Regions from separate parts of the Streptomyces sp. WAC07094 genome, predicted to be linked through region 3. Evidence: riboswitches for the same ligand, from Rfam matches in the RefSeq annotation. Region 3 holds a riboswitch; each other region holds the start of a gene.
What was found. Region 3 has a riboswitch for cyclic di-AMP ahead of RCR19_RS21840 (transglycosylase family protein). Riboswitches for the same ligand answer to the same signal wherever they lie in the genome.
Positions count from the first base shown of each region.

Region 1: another riboswitch for cyclic di-AMP. It lies ahead of RCR19_RS31765 (C40 family peptidase); the one in region 3 lies ahead of RCR19_RS21840 (transglycosylase family protein).
Region 2: another riboswitch for cyclic di-AMP. It lies ahead of RCR19_RS19535 (M23 family metallopeptidase); the one in region 3 lies ahead of RCR19_RS21840 (transglycosylase family protein).

Region 1 covers NZ_JAVMJZ010000001.1:7,127,379-7,133,878, reverse strand. Annotated here, with positions in the region: gene RCR19_RS31775 (ATP-dependent Clp protease proteolytic subunit) at 1-345, shown strand, start outside; gene RCR19_RS31770 (hypothetical protein) at 353-658, shown strand; cyclic di-AMP (ydaO/yuaA leader) riboswitch at 1,030-1,227, shown strand; gene RCR19_RS31765 (C40 family peptidase) at 1,231-1,704, shown strand; gene RCR19_RS31760 (DUF6328 family protein) at 1,784-2,320, shown strand; gene RCR19_RS31755 (LysE family translocator) at 2,259-2,888, opposite strand; gene RCR19_RS31750 (LysR family transcriptional regulator) at 2,996-3,913, shown strand; gene RCR19_RS31745 (ATP-binding protein) at 3,967-4,425, opposite strand; gene RCR19_RS31740 (helix-turn-helix transcriptional regulator) at 4,675-5,535, shown strand; gene RCR19_RS31735 (DUF397 domain-containing protein) at 5,545-5,769, shown strand; gene RCR19_RS31730 (8-amino-7-oxononanoate synthase) at 5,913-6,500, opposite strand, start outside.
Region 2 covers NZ_JAVMJZ010000001.1:4,425,955-4,432,454, forward strand. Annotated here, with positions in the region: gene RCR19_RS19520 (dihydrofolate reductase family protein) at 1-930, shown strand, start outside; tRNA gene RCR19_RS19525 (tRNA-Met) at 1,035-1,108, shown strand; gene RCR19_RS19530 (PP2C family protein-serine/threonine phosphatase) at 1,413-2,483, shown strand; cyclic di-AMP (ydaO/yuaA leader) riboswitch at 2,717-2,873, shown strand; gene RCR19_RS19535 (M23 family metallopeptidase) at 2,885-3,922, shown strand; partial or broken gene RCR19_RS19540 (aldo/keto reductase) at 4,084-5,017, shown strand; gene RCR19_RS19545 (PrsW family intramembrane metalloprotease) at 5,101-6,441, opposite strand; gene trmB (tRNA (guanosine(46)-N7)-methyltransferase TrmB) at 6,495-6,500, opposite strand, start outside.
Region 3 covers NZ_JAVMJZ010000001.1:4,925,109-4,931,608, reverse strand. Annotated here, with positions in the region: gene RCR19_RS21860 (Ppx/GppA phosphatase family protein) at 1-353, opposite strand, end outside; gene RCR19_RS21855 (DUF501 domain-containing protein) at 350-1,012, opposite strand; gene RCR19_RS21850 (septum formation initiator family protein) at 1,160-1,636, opposite strand; gene eno (phosphopyruvate hydratase) at 1,737-3,023, opposite strand; gene RCR19_RS21840 (transglycosylase family protein) at 3,334-4,008, opposite strand; cyclic di-AMP (ydaO/yuaA leader) riboswitch at 4,013-4,178, opposite strand; gene RCR19_RS21835 (transglycosylase family protein) at 4,376-5,371, opposite strand; gene RCR19_RS21830 (cytochrome P450) at 5,550-6,500, opposite strand, start outside.

The DNA.
Region 1 (6,500 bases), 2.2 Mb from region 3:
TGCCTCGGCCAGGCCGCGTCCGCGGCGGCGGTACTGCTCGCGGGAGGCACGCCCGGCAAGCGGTTCGCACTGCCGGGCGCGCGGATCCTGATCCACCAGCCGTCCCTGCCCGAGCCTGTCCAGGGGCAGGCCACCGATCTGGCCATCCAGGCCGCAGAGTTGACGCGTACCCGCAATCAACTGGAGGACATGCTCGTACGGCACACCGGCCGAAGCCCCGAGCGCATCGCGGCGGACATCGAGCGGGACAAGATCTTCGACGCGCCGGCGGCCGTGGAGTACGGACTGATCGACGGCATCATCGCGAGCCGCAAGGCGTCCCGCACCGCGCCCGGCGCGAGGTGAGCGGCCGATGCTGCCCCCCGAACTTCCCCCGTTGCCCGCACTCACCCGTGCCGAGGCCGAGTTGATCGACCGTTACCTCGATGTGGTCGATCTCCTCGGCCGCATCAACCCGGTGCACTCCGGTGACACCTACCGCGGACTGCGGGCCGCCCAGGCCCTGGTGAGCAAGGCGTCGGCACTGCGGGAGGCACTCGCACTCATGCACCAGAGAGGGGAGAACGAGTTGCACGGCCCCACTCTCACCCGGGCGCTGCGGGTTCTGGACGGTGAACGCCGCGCCGCCCGCATCGCGGTGCCGCCCGGCGCGGACTGACGGAGCGTGACCGTCGCGCGGTCAAGGGTGAGTTGCGGCGATGGGGGCCGCCGCGCGGTGCTCTGGGGGACACCGACCGTCCACGCGCGGTTCAAACGAACCAAATGGTGTACCCCTGGTTGGAGTAGGAGCGCCTCCTTCGGAGAGCCCGTGAAGATGGACAACGCGCGTGGCCTCAGGGCGGCATGAGACGCTCCGGTGCAGGTCGGGGCCTCACGCATCCCCCCAACGGCCCCCGGTCACGCGGCTGTCCAGCCGAACGAGTGAGTGGTGAGTAAACCCACAAACCCCCGATTTCGTTGTGATTTTCCGACGCCTGTACGTGAAGATCCCTTCCTGACGACAAGCCCCCGCCACCCGCGGCGGGGCGGTCCGGGCGGACGCCGAGTCCTGCCGCCGCCCGGACGACCGGTCGACAGGAGTGGATCGGCAGGAGTGGAGGACCCGGCAAGGCGGGCCGTCCGAGAGAGATCCGGACGGTCCTTGGGGTGAAGCCGCGTGAGCGGCCGGGCTACTTCGCCAGCCCGAATCCGACAGGTCATCCTTCACAGGCGGCTGACGAAGGGTTGCGCATGACTGCGCTCAATCGTGTCCCGTCGCTGTTGACCCGGGCCGGCACCGCCTCGGCCCTCACCCTCGCCGCCGTCGGCGGCAGCATCACCGTCCCCGGTCTCAGCGCCGACGCGGCCGCCGCTTCCCTGGCGACGAAGGCTCTCCAGGTCGCGGCGGCGAAGAGGGGCGCCCCGTACCAGTACGGCGCCACCGGGCCACGTCGCTTCGACTGCTCGGGGCTCACGCTGTACGCGTTCAAGAAGGCGGGCAAGAAGCTGCCCCGCACGGCCGCGGCACAGTACAACAGGACGCACCACATCTCCGCCTCCCGGCGCAGGGCCGGAGACCTGGTGTTCTTCCACTCGGGTCGGAACGTCTACCACGTCGGCATCTACGCCGGGAAGGGAAGGATCTGGCATTCACCGAAGACCGGTGACGTCGTGAGGCTCCAGAAGCTCTGGACGAAGCGCGTCTGGTACGGCCGGGTCGGCTGACCCGTCCGGTGGGGTGGCGGCGCGACACGCCGCCACCCCACCCGCGCGTGAGGCGGTCCGGAGCGGTTACTCGTTGACCATGGCCGACCGATCCCCTCACGACGAACGGAACGAGACGCCGCTGGAGCGCGCCGATCGGAACTTCGCCGAGCTGCTGCAGGAACTGCGCGTCATCCAGACGGGCGTGCAGATCCTCTTCGCCTTCCTGCTCACCCTGGCCTTCACCCAGCGCTTCCCGTCCCTCGACACCGCCCAGCGCACCACATACGTCTGCACCCTCCTGCTCTCCATGCTGGCCGCGGCGCTGTTCATGGCACCCGCCGCGCTGCACCGCACGCTGTTCCAGCAGCACGCCAAGCAGGCCATCGTGCGGATCTCGTCCCGTCTGGCCGCAGCGGGACTGGTGGTCCTCACGCTCGCGTTCACCGGGTCGGTGCTGCTGGTGGTGGATGTGTCCCTCGGCCGCGCCGCCGGTGTCGCGGCCGCCGCGGGCACCTTCGCGGTCTGCGCCGGGCTGTGGCGGATCCTGCCCCGGCTGGTCCAGCGGGCCGTCGTCAGATCAGCAACGGCTCCAGAACGAGCAGCAGGCCCAGAGCGGTCAGAGCACTCCCGGTGACCGCCTCCAGCGCTCGTGCCGTGCGAGGGCTGCGCAGCCACCTGCCGAGCCTGTCGACCAGCAGCGCCACGACCGGGAACCACACCAGGGCGAGCACAAGGACGATCAGCGCGAGCTCCAGGGTCCGGGGAAGCGCGGGGCTGCCCGCGGGCACGAACTGCGGCAGCAGGCTCAAGAACGTGAGGGAGGCCTTCGGGTTGAGGGCGTTGGTCACGAACCCCTGCCACAGGGGCCGCCCCGAAGATGCCTCCTGTTCCGACTGCTGCGGCGCGGCGGCGCGACGCGGGCGCCTCGCCGCACCCAGCGCCCGCACACCCAGATACAGGACGTAGGCCCCGCCGAGCAGTTGGAGGGTGCGGAACAGCCCGGGCACGGCCACCAGCACCGTCGCGACCCCGGCGACCGCAAGCGTGGTGTGGATGAGCAACCCGGCCGCGATCCCCAGGGCGCACGCGACCCCGGCCCGCCGGGAGATCAAGGCGTTGCGCACGACGACGGTGAAGTCGGCACCCGGCATGGTGACCATGGCTGCGGCGACCCCGGTGAAGGCGACGAGCTGTGTGTCCATGCGCACCACCCTGCCGGGAGTGAGCCTTCAGCAGGTATATGGAATATCCTGGGTCTGCCTTAAGCATTTCTTTGGTCTCGTCGATCCATGGAACCCAAGGGGCGCACGTGTACGACCCGACCCGGCTCGCGGCGCTGGTGGCGGTGGCCGAGGCCGGTTCGATCACCCGGGCCGCCGAGCGGCTCGGCTACACCGCGCCCGCGCTCTCCCAGCAGCTGACCAAACTGGAACGCGACGCGGGAACGGCGCTGCTGGTACGCCACGCCCGCGGCACGCGGCTGACCGGCGCGGGCGAGGTGCTGGTGGTGCGGGCCCGACGTGTACTGGACGAACTGGAGCGGGCGCGGCACGAACTGGCACGCCTGGCGGGCCTCGCGGGTGGCATGCTACGGCTCGGCACCTTCCCCACCGCGGGAATCCATCTGCTGCCGCCGGCGCTGAGCGCCTTCCGCCGGGCCTATCCGGACGTCGAACTGGCGGTCGCGGACTACGACCCGCCGACCGGGGTGCACGCCGTCGCGGCGGGCGACATCGATCTGGCACTCACGCACACCTACGAGCCCGCCGAACCCGTGCCGCTGCCGGCCTCGGTGTCCCTGGAACCGGTACTGGTGGAAGAGCTGGTGCTGGTCACGAGCCCCGGCCACGCACTCACCGCGGACGCCTCACGGCTGCCGCCCGCCGAGCTCGCCGGGCAGCCGCTGATCAGCATGGCGCCCCGGCACCCGGCCAGGCAGGGCGTGGAGGCCGCCCTCGCCGCTGCCGGAGCCACGCCGTCGGTGGTGGTGGAGACACCCGGATACGCCGTGGTGTGCGCCCTGGTCAGTGCGGGACTCGGGGTGGCGGTGGTGCCGGAGATGGTGGCCAGGACCGCGGCGACACCGGTGGGGTCGCGTCACCTGGAACCGGGCACCCTGCGCCGTACGATCTCGGTCGTCTACCGCACCGACGAGGCGGCACCCGCGGCCGACGCCTTCCGGGCGCTGTTGCGCGGCGCCTTCGGCCGCGCTGCCCGGCATGTCTGAGGAGGTGCCGCGTCGGGCCCTGCGGTCCGGTCCGGGCACGGCCCACCACCGCTTCAAGGTTCCTGCTGGCCGACGGCCGTGACCGACTGCACCGGTGCGGCCCACGGCAGTTCGATCGCCACCGTCTTGCCTCCCTCGCGGGTGGGCCGCACGGTCAGTCTGCCGCCGTGCTCCGCGGTCAGCCAGCGGATGATCACCATGCCGCGGCCGTTGTCCTGCTGCACGGCCGCGGGCAGTCGCTTGGGGAAGCGCGGATGGCTGTCGGTGACCCCGATGCGCAGCAATTCGTCCCGGTCGAGCACGATGTCGACCGTGAACGTGGGGGACTGACCGAGGGTGTGCTGCACCGCGTTGGTGGCGAGTTCGGAGACGATGAGGCGTACGGTGTCGGCGACTTCCGTGTCGCTCGGCAGTCCCCATTCGGCGAGGACGTTCGAAACATATTGTCGGGCGGCGGAGACCGAGGCGGGATCGCTCGGCAGAGTGACGGATGCTTCCTGATGGTCTGCCATGGCGACGTCGTCCCTTTCCCTCGGGACCGGAGTCCGACACGGAGCGGTTGGTTCAGTAACGGTCCCGGACTTGGTGCTGCGCGCCACACTGCCATCACCAGGGCCCCATCGGGTGCGATCCCTCGAGATATGCATATATCTGTCGCCCGAAGCGGTGAACTCTCCGACGACCGACCGTATTTGGGTGAGTGTCGGGCGCATCCTCTACCGTCGCCGTGAAAACCGCGCGCCATGCGGAGGGAGTCGGCCGTGCAGTACGGACCAGCGGTGCGTCGTCGCAAACTCGGTACCGAATTACGTGCCCTGCGGACCGGGGCGGGGCTCACGAGTGGTGAGGCCGCGTCTCTCGTCGGCTGGCACCAGTCGAAGGTGAGCCGGATCGAGACGGGTTCCAGCGGTGTGAAACCGACCGACGTGCGTCTGCTGCTGGACGCGTACGGCGCCGAGGACCCCGAGCTGCGCGAACTGCTGCTCGTACTGGCCGGCTCCGAGGACGGCGGCGGGCGGCAGAACTGGTGGCACGCGTACCGCGGAGTGCTGCCGCCGACCTACCGCGACTTCATCAGCCTGGAGTCGCAGGCGAGCGGGATGCGCACGCTGGAGACCTCCGTGGTGCCGGGGCTGCTGCAGACGCCCGAATACGCGCGCGCCGTCACCCGGGCCGCCGTGGGCGCGCTTCAGGATGCGGAACTGGACACCCTGGTGGAGGTGCGGCTGGCCCGCCAGGACGTACTGCGGGCGGATCCCCCGCTCGAACTGTCCGCCGTGCTGGACGAGGCGGTGCTGCGCCGGGTGGTCGGGGGGCCGCAGGTGATGGCACACCAGTTGCGGCGGCTCCGGGACGCCGCCCGACTGCCGCAGGTGCGGCTACAGGTCCTGCCGTTCGCCGCCGGCGCGCACATCGGGGTCACCGGTCCTTTCGTAATCTTCTCATTTCCGAGCAGATCTGATCTGGATGTCGTCGTTCTCGACCACTTGACGAGTAGCCTCTACCTCGAGCGGAAAGAAGACCTCCAGGCCTACAGCGAGGCCTTCGACGCCCTTCAGATCCACGCCCTTTCACCCGAGGACTCGTTGGATTACATCGCCGCGTTGGCCGGCGAAGCATAAGGAGGCACCATGTCAGCACTGCCTCGGCACATCGACGCCAGTACCTCCCTGCACGGCGTGCGATGGCTGCGCAGCAGCCGGAGTACGGGAATGAACAACTGCGTGGAGACCGCGCGGCCGACCGCCGGGCGCTGGACCGGACTTGTGGCCGTGCGCGACTCGAAGAACGTGACCGGCCCCGCCCTGCTGTTCACCCCCGACGCCTGGGAGGAGTTTCTGACCGGACTGAGTTGATCACCTTCGAAGCAACTCGGTCATATATCAGCCAATTTTCCGCTGATTTCCGAGTCACTTCCGTAGCGATTTCTCCCTCACGACTGCGTACGACTCCCGGCGCACCACCCGTACGACACGCGACGCACGGCCGTTTCGCCGACTCACGGCCGCGTCTCGCCGATCACACGTACGGCGCGCTCGACCTGCTCATCGGTGAGGTCGGCGCGAGCGGTCAGTCGCAGCCGTGAAATCCCGTCGGGCACCGACGGTGGGCGGAAACAGCCGACGGCGAGCCCCGCCGAGCGGCAGTCCGCCGCCCACCGTAGGGCCAGTTCGGGCGAGGGCGCCCGCACGGAGACCACGGCGGCGTCCGGCCGCACCGCCTCATGGCCCTCGGCCGCGAGGCGTGCGTACAGCGTCGCCGCCACCGCGCGGGCCCGCTGTGCACGCTCGGGCTCGCGGCCCAGCAGGCGCAGCGCCGCGAGCGCCGCGCCCGCCGCGGCCGGGGCGAGCCCGGTGTCGAAGATGAACGTCCGGGCCGCGTTGACCAGATGGTCGATCACCCGCGCGGGCCCCAGGACGGCGCCGCCCTGACTGCCCAGCGACTTCGACAGGGTCACGGTCACCACCACGTCGGGTGCGCCCGCGAGGCCCGCCGCGTGCGCGGCACCCCGTCCGCCGGCACCGAGCACCCCGAGTCCATGGGCGTCGTCGACGATCAAACCGGCTTCGAACTCACGGCAGACAGA
Region 2 (6,500 bases), 500 kb from region 3:
GCCGCAGGGCTGCCGGAATACCCGCTCAAGGTCACGGTCAGCGCGTCCGGCGACCTCGACCCGGACGCCCAGTTCTGGCACACCGGCGGGGCGAAGGCCGTCTATACGACGGACAAGGGCGCCGAGCGGCTGCGCGGGCTGCTGCCGGGGAGCGTGGACGTGGTCGCGCTCGGCCCCGACGTGGAGTGGCGGACGGTGCTCGACCACCTCGGGGACGTCAAGGGCGTACGGCGGCTGATGGTCGAGGGCGGCGGGCGTGTGCACACCCAGCTGCTGCGGCAGGGGCTCGCGGACGAGCTTCAGCTCGCGGTCGCACCGCTGTTCGTGGGGCAGGCGCAGGCGCCGCGGATGTTCGGGCCCGGCGACTACCCGCCGGGGCGGATGCGGCTGCTGGAGGCGCGGACGGTCGGGGACGTGGTGCTGCTGCGGTACGTCCCCACGGCGCCCGGAACCGGGACGCTCGTCTCGGCCGCGGACCGGCGGTGGCTGGAGACGGCCTGCGAGCTCGCGGCGCAGTGCCCGCCCTCCCGCACGGCCTTCAGCGTGGGAGCGGTGGTCGTCGCGGCCGACGGCACCGAGCTGGCGCGCGGGCACTCCCGTGAGGAGGGCGATCCCGTGGTCCACGCGGAGGAGGCCGCCCTGGCCAAGCTGGACCCGGAGGATCCGCGACTGCCCGGCGCCACGGTGTACAGCAGTCTGGAACCGTGCGCGCGCCGCTCGTCCCGGCCCGCGCCGTGTGCCCGGCTGATCCTGGACGCCGGGATACGGCGGGTGGTGACGGCCTGGCGTGAACCGGACACGTTCGTGCGGTCCGCCGACGGGAACGCGCTGCTGACGGCCGCCGGGGCGGAGGTGGTGCTCCTGCCGGAGTACGAGGAGCAGGCGAAGGCGCCGAACGCCCACCTGCTGCCCCCGCCGGGCCGTCCCTGAGGCGTCGCGCACCCCCTTGACGGCTGCAAAGAGCCGGTGAGGGCCCCTGGCCGCAAAACCCGTGTCATTAGTGTCGCGCGCATGGCGTACACTTGAATCAACGACGCGGGGTGGAGCAGCTCGGTAGCTCGCTGGGCTCATAACCCAGAGGTCGCAGGTTCAAATCCTGTCCCCGCTACTGATGGTCGAGGGCCGGAGTCCATGAGGACTCCGGCCCTCGGTGTTTCCCCGGTGCCCGTTCCCTCGCCCCCGCCCGGGCGGGTCCCGCCGGTCCGTACTCCGGCCGGCCCACAGCGGTCGCCTCCCGCCGTCCTTACGGGAAGCCTGGACGGGTGGTTCAGCAAGCAGGTGCGCCGTGGCTGCAGGAGTCCTACGACGACGAGGACCGCCTCGACGCCTTACTCACCGGAGAACCCGTCCGCGTCCCCGGTACCGGGGACGTCCGGCGGCCAGGCCGGGCCGAGCGTGAGACCCGCCGCCTCGTGCGCGCGCGGGCGATCCTGTCTGCCCTGCCCGTGCTGCTCGTCGTGGTCGGCACGTGCTACGACTGCCTCACCCCGTCCGACGTCACGGCCGGCCCCCTCTTCACCGCGGCGCCCCTCGTCGCCGCGCCCCTGTACTCGCTGCGCGGCACGGTTCTCACCGGCCTGGCGGCGATCGTCGCCGTCCTCGCCGTCCACGTCGGGCTCGGCCTGCTCGGCGGGGCCGGTGCGATCACCGAGTCGGTCACCATCGTCACCGTCGCGGTGCTCGCCGTCCTCATCAACGTGCTCGTCCGCCGCAAGAACGAGCGGCTCGCCTCCGCACGCGGGATCGCCGAGGCCGCCCAGCGCGCCGTGCTGCCCGAGCCCGCCGCACGGATCGGCGGGCTCGACATCGCCGCCCGGTACGAGGCGGCCCAGGCCGGCGCCTTCATCGGCGGTGACCTGTACGCCGTGCAGGACACCCCGCACGGCGTACGGCTGGTCGTGGGCGACGTGCGGGGGAAGGGGATGGGCGCGGTGGCCGTGGTCGCGGTGGTGATCGGCGCCTTCCGGGAGGCCGCGGAACAGGAGTCGACGCCGGAGGCCGTCGCCCAACGGCTGGAGCGGGCCCTGTCGCGCGAGGGCACCCGGCGCGACGGCCCCGACATGGTCGAGGGGTTCACCACCGCGGTCCTCGCGGAGATCCCGCACGGCGGCGACCTGGTCCGCATCCTCAACCGCGGTCACCCCGCCCCGCTGATGCTGCTCCCGGACGGCAGTCTGCGCGTGCTCGAGGCCCGCGAGACCGCGATGCCTCTCGGCCTCGGCGCCCTCGAGGCCCGGCCCGACCGCGCGGAGGAGTGGGACTTCCCGCCAGGGGCCACACTGCTGCTCTACACGGACGGCGTCTCCGAGGCGCGTGATCGGCACGGGGAGTTCTACGACCTCGCCGCGGGCCTCACCGGCCGGGTCTTCGCCGGCCCGGGCGCACTGCTGGCCGCGCTCACCGAAGCGGTCGCCCGCCACACCGGCGGCCGCGCCACGGACGACATGGCCCTGCTGGCGGTGCGCAGACCCGAGCGTCCATGACCGCGGTCACCAAGGGTGAGTGACCGACCCCCCTCCGCATAACAACTGACTTACCGTCAATACGTCTGAGGTTTAAGAGGCGCGGTCAACTCGCCCCTTTTCCGCCGATCATGGCGGGAAAGTCCAGGCCAGAAGCGTTAATGATCTGTCCGAACAGCTTGGAATCAAGGCCCCGGGTCTATTAACGTTCGATAACGCAGCGCGGTCGTCCCAGCCGTCACAAGAGGCGGCTCCGTGCGCGTGTGCCGAATCCCGCAAGGGAGCCGGGGAACCACCACCTTGGGGTGAATCGGGCGGAGACCGCCGTGGAAGCACGGTCGGTATACGCGCGTAGGAGACCTTCCTCTCCGAACCCGTCAGCTAACCCGGTAGGCGAGACGGAAGGAAAGGAGTGCGCCCACGTGGCGTCCAACCGGCCTGCCCAGAGCACCTCGTTCGCTCCGAACGACACTCAGACGTTCGGCTTCGCATCTGGCAACGACGAGGGCCCCTGGGAGGAGTGGAACCCCACCGAGGAGTCCCTCCGCCCTGTCCGCGGCCGGCACCGCGTCGCCAAGCAGCGCGGGGGCGGACTCGCGCGCAGCTCCACGGTGTTGGGCGTCGGCGTGATGGCCGCCGTAGGTGCGGGCGGCATGGCCACCGCGCAGAGCGGCAAGCCTCCGGTCTCCATATCCATGCCCGACCTCTCCTCGGTCACCCACTCGGCCAAGGAGTTCATCGGCGCGGACACCAGCAGTGCCCCGAAGGGCTCCGCCACCGCGCTCAGCGGCGCCGGCCTGACCACCGAGGAGGCCGCCGCCGGCTCCTCGGACGCGGGGGAGGCGCTGCGCGCCCGGATCATGCAGCAGGCCGAGTCCCAGCAGGACCGGATCGCCGCCGCGGCCGCGCAGGCGGCGGAGGACGCCGCCGCGAAGAAGGCCGCCGCGGCCGCCGTCAAGGCGCAGGACGACGCCAAGGCCAAGGCCGCCGCCGCGAAGAAGAAGGCAGAGGAAGAGGCCAAGAAGAAGGCCGAGGCGGAGCGGCTCGCCGCACTCGCCAAGCAGTACGCGCTGCCGACCTCCTCCTACACCCTGACCTCCCGCTTCGGTGACGCCGGTGCCATGTGGTCCTCCGGCTACCACACCGGGCTCGACTTCGCCGCGCCCACGGGCACGCTCATCAAGGCGATACACAGCGCCACCGTCACGGAGGCCGGCTGGGCCGGCTCGTACGGCTACCGCACGATCCTGACCCTCGACGACGGCACGGAACTCTGGTTCTGCCACCAGTCGTCCATCAGCGTGACCGTGGGGCAGAAGGTTGCCACCGGCGACGTCATCGGCCGTGTGGGTGCCACCGGCAACGTGACCGGGCCGCACCTGCACCTGGAGGTGCACCCGGGCGGCGGTGACGCGATCGACCCGATGGCGTGGCTGCAGAGCAGGGGCCTCACGCCCTGACCGCGGACCTCTCCCGGCCCCGGTGGCCCTGACGGCATCCCCCCGACGTCAGGGCCACCGGCCGTGGTGCGCCGAGGGCGGAATGGGTGGATCCGATGGTTTGCAAGATCTTTGCGGCTGTCACGGAAGGCGCCGGTCCGGTCGGCGCGTTCTCATGAACCATGACTTCCCTTCGCAAACTCGGCTCCTCCGGCCTCGAGGTCTTCCCGCTCTCTCTCGGCGGCAACGTCTTCGGCTGGACCGCCGACGAGGCGCAGTCCTTCGCCGTACTCGACGCCTACACGGCCGCGGGCGGCAACTTCGTCGACACGGCGGACTCCTACTCGGCCTTCGCCCCGGGCAACAAGGGCGGCGAGTCCGAGACCATCATCGGCAAGTGGGTCAAGGCGCGCGGCAACCGCGCGGATGTCGTCGTCGCGACCAAGGTCAGCCAGCACCCGGACTACCCGGGCCTGAGCGGTGCCAACATCAAGGCCGCCGCGGACGCGTCCCTGCGCCGTCTGGACACCGACTACATCGACCTCTACTACACGCACTTCGACCGGCCGGAGGTGCCGGTCGAGGAGAATCGTCGGCGCGCTCGACGAACTCGTGAAGGCCGGGAAGGTCCGGTCCATCGGGGCCTCCAACATCTCCGCCGAGCGTCTCCAGGAGTCCCTCGACGTCTCCGACCGCGAGAACCTGGCGCGGCAGCCGCACTACAACCTGGTCTCGCGCGACACGTACGAGGGCGCGTTGCAGGACGTCGCCTCCCGCGCGGGTCTCGCGGCCGTTCCCTACTTCTCGCTGGCGGCCGGCTTCCTCACGGGCAAGTACCGTCCGGGGACCACGGTGGACTCGGCTAGGGCCGGGCGGGCCGGCGAATACCTGAAGTCGGAGCGGGCGGCACGCGTCCTGGCGGCCCTGGACGAGATCGCGCAGGCGCGGGGAGCGGAGATCGCCACCGTGGCCCTCGCATGGCTGGCGGACCGGCCGACTGTGGCGGCCCCGATCGCCTCCGCGCGCACCCCGGAGCAGCTGCCGGCCCTGCTGGCGGTGGCGGATCTGTCGCTGACGGACGAGGAGTCCGCGAAGCTGACGGCCGCGTCGGCGTAAGGGCACGGACCGGTCCGTCCCGCCGCCTCGCCGAGCGGTCACCGCTGCCCGGTCCGGCGGGCGCCGGACCCTTGCGGCGACCCCTACGAGCGGTACGGGTTGTACGCGGGAGGTGGTGCCGTCGAGCCGTAGGGCGGTGACCAGTACGCCGGCGCGGCTCCGTACATCGGCAGTACCGGTGGCGCCGTCACCGGTGGCATGGCCGGTGTCATGGACCGCGCGGCCTCCGCCAGCGCCGGCCGCGCCACCGCACGGCGTGCCCACAGCTCGCAGAGCAGTTCCCGCTCCCGGGGGACAAAATCGGCGCCTGCCCGGCCGAGGCGCCCCCGGCGGCGCAGGAACGCCAGCGATGTCGCGTAGGCCTCGTACTCCGCGACGGAGCGCGCCCCCGCTCGGCCGAAGTGGTGCCCCGCGTACTCCCGGGCCAGTCGTCGCGCCCGCATCGAGCCGAGCACGAGCGGCTCCACGGGCCCCAGCCAGCCGGCGATCATGTAGGCAGGCAGCTCCTCGCGCACGGTGCGCAGCTCCCTCTGCCGGGTCCAGACGACCAGCCAGGTCAGCAGGGCGAACGCGGGTGCCATGAACGACGCGTAGACCGCGAAGAACCCGTAGTCGCCGAATGCCGACGAGCCGTTCCACATGGCGTGCATGCCCATCGCGAGCAGCAGCCCGCCCAGGGGGATCAGCACACGGCGTACGCGCCGGCGCTCCGACGAGAGCGCGGCGACACCGAAGCCGATGCCGGTGAGCACGGTGAACAGCGGGTGCGCGAACGGGGACATCACCACGCGCACGAAGAAGGTCGCGGCCGTCACGGAGGTGAGCCCGTGCCCGCCGCTCAACCGGTCCGTGCCGAAGGCCGTGCCGAGATAGAGGATGTTCTCGGTGAAGGCGAAGCCGGTCGCGGTGACCCCCGCAATCACCACGCCGTCGAGAATTCCCGTGAAGTCGCGTCTGCGGAAGAGGAAGACCAGCAGTACGGCCGCGGCCTTCGCGGACTCCTCCACGACGGGTGCTATGACGGTCGCGCCGAGCGTGTCGGCGCTGTGGGGATCGGCGATCGCGGTAGCTATCCACCGGGTCGCGAAACTGTTCGCGACGATCGCGATCAGTGCGGCCGCGCAGGCACCCCAGGCGAACGCGAAGATCAGATTTCGCCAGGGTCCCGGCTCGACCCGGTCCAGCCAGCGGAAGGCGGCGACGAGCAGCGGCACGGGCAGCACGGCGAGGCCGAGGCCGACCAGAAAGCCCTCGGTGCCGGTCTGTTGGCGTACGAGGGCGAGGATGACGAGTCCCGAGAGCGTGAGCAGGGTGGTCAGCCCGCAGTAGCGCACCCACCGCTTCTGCCACCAGTGCGGGTGCCCGGCACGGCCCCGGCCGGCGTCGCCGCCGGGTGGCATCGGATGCGGGGGGAAGGTGGCCACGGCATCGACCCTAACGAGGAGGGGAACCGCTCGCGACGGCGCGCGACAGGCGCTCAGTC
Region 3 (6,500 bases):
GAGAACTCCGCCTCCTGCTCGCCGGAGATGACCTCGGGCTCGACGCCGAGGATCTCCAGCACCCCGCGGACGAAGACGTCCCGGTTCTCGGCGTCTCGGGAGGCGGACGTGGCGACGAACCGGATCCGCTCGGCGCCGTGCTCCTTGATGATCCCGGCGTACTCCCGGCAGGCGGCGAACGTGCGCTCGAGGGCCTCGGGGGCGAGCCGCCCGGTCCGGTCCACGCCCTGGCCGAGCCGGACGATGGTCATCCGCCGGTCCAGTTCGACGAGTTCGCCGGTGGCCGGGTCGGCGTCCGCGACCAGGAGCCGGATGGAGTTCGTACCGCAGTCGACGGCGGCGACGCGCGTCATGAGCCCTCCTCCTCGGAATCGGTGCGCGCTGCGGCGGACCGGCCGGTACCGGACGGGTCCGCCTGCGCCTCCTCACCGTACGGCGGCTGCGCGGGTGTCACGCACGACCCCTTGCGCCACCACTGCGGCAGCATCGCGATCGCCTCGTCGCCCAGCGGGTTGACCCCGGGGCCGGCGACCAGGGAGTGCGCGACGAGCACGTGCAGGCACTTCACCCGGTCCGGCATGCCGCCCGCGCTCGGGAAGCCCGCCAGCACCTCGATGGCGTCGCGGCGGGCGATGTAGTCCTCGTGCGCGGCGCGGTAGGCGGCGGCCAGTTCGGGGTCGGTCGCCAGACGCTCCGTCATCTCCTTCATGACGCCGCCCGCCTCCAGCGTGCCGATCGCGGACGCGGCACGCGGGCAGGTCAGGTAGTACGTCGTGGGGAACGGCGTACCGTCCGGGAGCCGGGGTGCCGTCTCCACGACGTCCGGCTGCCCGCACGGGCAGCGGTGCGCGATCGCGCGCAGCCCGCGTGGGGGGCGCCCGAGCTGCTGCTCGATGGCCGCGACGTCCGCGTCCGTGGGCTCGGTGCGCGGGGTGGGCGGCAGATCGAACAACGTCTGCGCGCTGCGCTGCCCCTCAGGGGCGGCGGACGGTCGGCGGGCGGGAGTTTCCATGGCTGTCTTTCAGGCTGTCTTTCTCGTCGGTGCGCTGATCCGTCGGATCGGTGATGCGTCCGGTCATCGGGACGTCCGGCTCACAGCGCCTCTGCGTGTGCGACGGGGGCCCCGTGCACGTCCGCCCCGCCGGGGCGGCGGGCCGGTTCACCGGCCGGACTTGTCGGACCTGTCGACCCCGTCCCAGATGTTGTCGTACCAGGGGCGCGCGGCACTCGTGAGATCCGCACGCGACTGCCTGGCCGCGTCGGGGTCGATCACGATGTAGCCGGTCTCCCCCGGCAGCACATAGTGCAGCCGCAGCCGGATCTGCTGCTCCGCGTACGCGTCGTCCTGCCAGCGCGCCTTCAGGTCGCGCAGCTGCTCGACGCGCTCGCGGGCCTGCGCCTGCTGCCGCTCCAGGTCCGCGACCTCGGCCCGCTGGGAGACGTACTGCCTTATCGGGTACGCCAGTGCCACGATCAGCGAGCACAGGACGAGTGCGAGCAGCGCGGCACGGCCGGTCAGCCGGGAGCGGCGGGCCTGCCGCCTGGTCTGGGAGCGGTAGACCCTGGCCGCGGTCTGCTCCCCGAGCAGTCGCAGCCTGGTCGCGGTGGAGAACCGGTCACGGTCCTTCACGGCCATGTCCCCTCCTCCCCTTCCACACGTACGTACGTCCCCGCACACGGTACGGGACCGAGTACGGGGACGTACGGACGACTGGCTAAGGCGTGGCCCTGCCCGCTCAGCCCTTGAAGCGCGGGAACGCGCTGCGGCCCGCGTACACCGCGGCGTCGTCGAGGATCTCCTCGATGCGCAGCAGCTGGTTGTACTTGGCGACGCGCTCGGAGCGGGCCGGGGCGCCGGTCTTGATCTGGCCGCAGTTGGTGGCGACGGCCAGGTCGGCGATGGTGACGTCCTCGGTCTCGCCGGAGCGGTGCGACATCATGCACTTGAAGCCGTTGCGCTGGGCCAGCTCGACCGCGTCCAGGGTCTCGGTCAGCGAGCCGATCTGGTTGACCTTCACCAGCAGCGCGTTGGCGGTGCCCTCCTCGATACCGCGGGCCAGGCGCTCGGGGTTGGTGACGAACAGGTCGTCGCCCACGAGCTGGACCTTGTCGCCGATCCGGTCGGTGATGACCTTCCAGCCGGCCCAGTCGTCCTCGAACAGCGGGTCCTCGATGGAGACGAGCGGGTAGGCCGCGACGAGCTCCTCGTAGTACTCCGTCATCTCGGCGGCGGAGCGCTCCTTGCCCTCGAAGAGGTACTTGCCGTCCTTGTAGAACTCGGAGGCGGCGACGTCGAGGGCGAGGGCGATCTGCTCACCGGGGACGTACCCGGCCTGCTTGACGGCCTCGAGGATGAGGTCGAGGGCCTCGCGGTTGGAGCCGAGGTTCGGGGCGAAGCCGCCCTCGTCGCCGAGACCGGTGGACAGGCCCTTGCCCTTCAGCACCTTCTTGAGGGTGTGGTAGACCTCGGTGCCCCAGCGCAGGGCCTCGGAGAAGGACTCCGCACCGATCGGCGCGATCATGAACTCCTGGATGTCCACGTTGGAGTCGGCGTGCGAGCCGCCGTTCAGGATGTTCATCATCGGCACCGGCAGCAGGTGCGCGTTGGGGCCGCCCAGGTAGCGGAAGAGCGGGAGGTCGCTCGCCTCGGAGGCGGCGTGGGCGACGGCGAGGGAGACGCCGAGGATGGCGTTGGCGCCGAGCGAGCCCTTGTTGTCGGTGGCGTCCAGGTCGAACATCGCCTGGTCGATCAGGCGCTGCTCGGTGGCGTCGTAGCCGACGAGCTCCGGGCCGATCTGCTCGATGACGGCGAGGACGGCCTTCTCGACGCCCTTGCCCTGGTAGCGGTTGGGGTCACCGTCGCGGAGCTCGATGGCCTCGAAGGCGCCGGTGGAGGCGCCGGACGGAACGGCGGCACGACCCGTGCTGCCGTCGTCGAGGCCGACCTCGACCTCGACCGTGGGGTTGCCTCGGGAGTCCAGGATTTCCCGGGCTACGACGACGTCGATGGACGGCACGAGCATCTCCTTCTTGGATGTGACGCTGAGAGTGCGGGGCACTTGCGACTAGAGCCTATCCGCCCCGGAGCGGCGGCCGGCCGACCGACCGTCCCGTGGACAGGATGACGGTACACATTGTTTCAGCGCGGAACAAAGGGGCGGGGAAAGTCGCGGTGAAATGCACGGGACGGGCAAGCAAAAGCCCCGCTCCGATGCGTACGGGGGGTACACGCACCGGAGCGGGGAGCCCGTGGGGACGGGGGCTGTCCTCATGTGACCGCCGCGAAGGAGGTCACGCGCACGAGGACTCGGTGGACCGGCTGCCCGGCCGCTGTCACTTCAGGTGCAGCTGCTGACCCGGGTAGATGAGGTCGGCGTCCTCGACGACGTCCTTGTTCAGCTGGAAGAGCTTCTGCCAGCCGCCCTGGACGCCGTTCTTCGCGGCGATGGAGCTGAGGGTGTCGCCCTTGACGACCTTGTACTCGCCGTCGCCCTTCTCGACCTTCTGGCCGGCCGGGGTGGTGACGGTCTTCTTCGCGGCCGGACGCTCGGTCGAACGGGAGGCCGACTTCGGGGCCGTGCGGTCGGTGCCGCTCTTCGCGCTGCCGGAGGAGGCTGCGGCCGCACCGTTGTACGGAGTACCGGACAGGCCCTTGCCGCAGACCGGCCAGGCGCCCTTGCCCTGACCCGCGAGGACCTTCTCGGCTGTCGCGATCTGCTGCGACTTGCTCGCCAGGTCGGCACGCGAGGCGTAGGCGGTGCCGCCGTACGCGGCCCAGGTCGAGTTCGTGAACTGCAGACCGCCGTAGAAGCCGTTGCCGGTGTTGATGGACCAGTTGCCACCGGATTCGCACTGGGCGACGGCGTCCCACTCGGAGGCGGTGGCAGCGGAGGCGTTGCCGGCCGCGAGCAGCGGGGCCGCGACGGCGGCACCGGCAACACCGGCGAGCGAGATGACGCGGACGGCCTTGGACGGACGGCGGTGCTTGCCCTTGCCGGAACACAGCATGGTTCGATCCCCTCACCGACGCCTGCGAGGTGAGCTGTCGGGTTCGGGCCGGTTGAGTTGCCCGGCCGTGCGCAACTGGGCGCACGGCTCCACCCCAAGCCGGCCCGGTCGATGTCCGGGCGCGGCACTTACCTTGGGTCCCCCGCTCCTGCCTACGGCGCTTGACGCGACGACTGTTCCGCACGGCCGCTGGCAGGATTCGGCGTTGCGACCGTGGGGGCCCGCTGTGGCGAGCGGTCATGACCGTAAGCAGTCGATCCGCGGAATTTCAAAGACGATCAGGGCCTTTGAGACCCATCTCTCACTCTCGCCAAATCGGACATTAAGCCCGAAGTGGGATGTGAAGTACCGCCGGTCGACGGGCAGTTCAGTGCTTCCCGGCGGTCGGGTCCACGTCGAGCGCAAGGCTCTGACCGGGGAGGATGAGGTCCGGATCGGCGCCGACCGTCTGCTCGTTGGCCTTGTAGAGCGCCCGCCACCCGCCGGAGAGGTCAAGGGAGTCGGCGATGTCCGACAGATTGTCCCCGGGGCGGACGGTGTACGAGCCGTCGACACCGTCGCGTGCGACCCGGGAGTCCCGCGAGGCATGCCGGCCCGCCGAGTCGCCCGCACGGCTGCCGGAGTCGCCCTCGTCGGCGCTGCCACCGCGGTGACGTCCGACGCCGGACGCCTCACCCGCATCGTCACCCGAAGAAGCGCCACTCCGCCCGGACTTGTCCGACTCATCACCCTTCGCACCGGTGGATGAGTCGTCGTCGCCCCGGAAGGTGCCGGCGCCCGGACGGTCACCGTCGCTGTCATGGGACGTACCGGAAGAGGGGGACGAAGAGGAGGAGTCGGACGACTCCGACGAAGACGAAGAGGAGGACGGGTTCGTCGAAGCGGATGTTCCGGATGAGTCGGACAAGCCGGAGTCGAGCCCGAAGTCGGAGGAGCCTCCGTCCGACGAGTCGCCCGCCACGCCCGTGTCGACGTCCGCGGAGCCGGAGTCCTCGTTCAGTCCCGCGACCAGCGCGCAGGCGGACCAGACGGAGGAGCCCTGGTCGGCGAGAATCCTCTCGGCGACGGCGATCTGCTGCGAACGGCTCGCCCGGTCGGGGCTCGAGGCGTAGGCGAGACCGCCGTGCCGCTCCCAGTCCCGCTGCGTCAACTGCAGCCCGCCGTAGCGGCCGTTCCCGGTGTCGGCGCTCCAGGAGCCGCCGCTCTCGCACTGCGCGACCCGGTCCCAGGTGGTGCCGTCGGCCGCGCTCGCGCCGCCGGCGCCCAGAAGCGGAATCGCGATCGCCGAGCCGGTCACCCCTGCTGCGACGAGGAGGGCCGGAGCCTGGCGGGGGCGACGGTGACGACCGTTCCCGGAGAGCATGCGGTTGCCTTTCACACGACAGCAGTGAACCCCGCGGCGGCTGTGGCGTGCCGCCCCGTTGCTGCGTGAACGTATCGGCACTCGGCCGCTTGTCACAAGTTAATGCAGCGCAGATCACGTGAAGATCACAGTGGTGAGGGACCGTCACCCTCCTGTGACCGGCCGAGCGTTCACCGTGTCATTCGGTGGAGTCGGCGGTACGGAAATGATCTTTTTCCGGAATCGGTGTGAACTCCACGGGAAGCGTGCGCAATCCGCGCATAATGAGCCCGCCGCGCCAGCGCAGATCGGCGGAATCCACCGCAAGTCGCAGGTCCGGCAGGCGGGTCAGGAGGGTGGCGAGCGCCGTCTGCCCCTCGATGCGGGCGAGCGGAGCGCCCAGGCAGTAGTGGATGCCGTGTCCGTATCCGAGGTGCTGATTGTCACGACGGGCGAGGTCGAGCACATCGGGGTCCGCGAACCGCTCCGGATCCCGGTCGGCCGCCGCGAGCACGACGAGCACCGGGTCCCCGGGGGCGATGTCCTGCCCGCCCCCGATGGCGACCGGCTGTGTGGCGAAGCGCCAGGTGGCGAGCTCCACCGGGCCGTCGTAGCGAAGGAGTTCCTCCACGCCGGTCTCGAGCAGCGACCGCTCGCCGCGGGCGAGGGAGCCCTGGAGCCGGGCTCGCTGCTCCGGGTGGCCGAGGAGGGCGTAGGTGCCGTTGCCGATGAGGTTGACCGTGGTCTCGAACCCGGCGAAGAGCAGGATGAAGGCCATGGCGGCGGCCTCGTTCTCGGTGAGGTGCTCGCCGTGGTCCGAGGCGCGGATGAGCCCGGAGATCAGGTCCTCGCCGGGGCCGGGCGCCTCGGGCAGGGCCTCCCGCTTGCGGTGGATGAGGTCGGCGAGGTAGCCGCGCATCTTCTTGACGGACCGGGCGACTCCGCCCCTCGGCCCCCCGCCGTGCCGGATCATCATCCCCGCCCAGTCCCGGAAGTCGTCCTGGTCCTCGCGGGGCACGCCGAGCATGTCGCAGATGGCGTAGATGGGGAGCGGGAAGGCGAACTCGTGGATGAGGTCGGCGGAGCCGCGGCCCGCGAACCCGTCGATGAGCCGGTCGGTCAACTCCTGCACCCTCGGCGCGAACTCGGC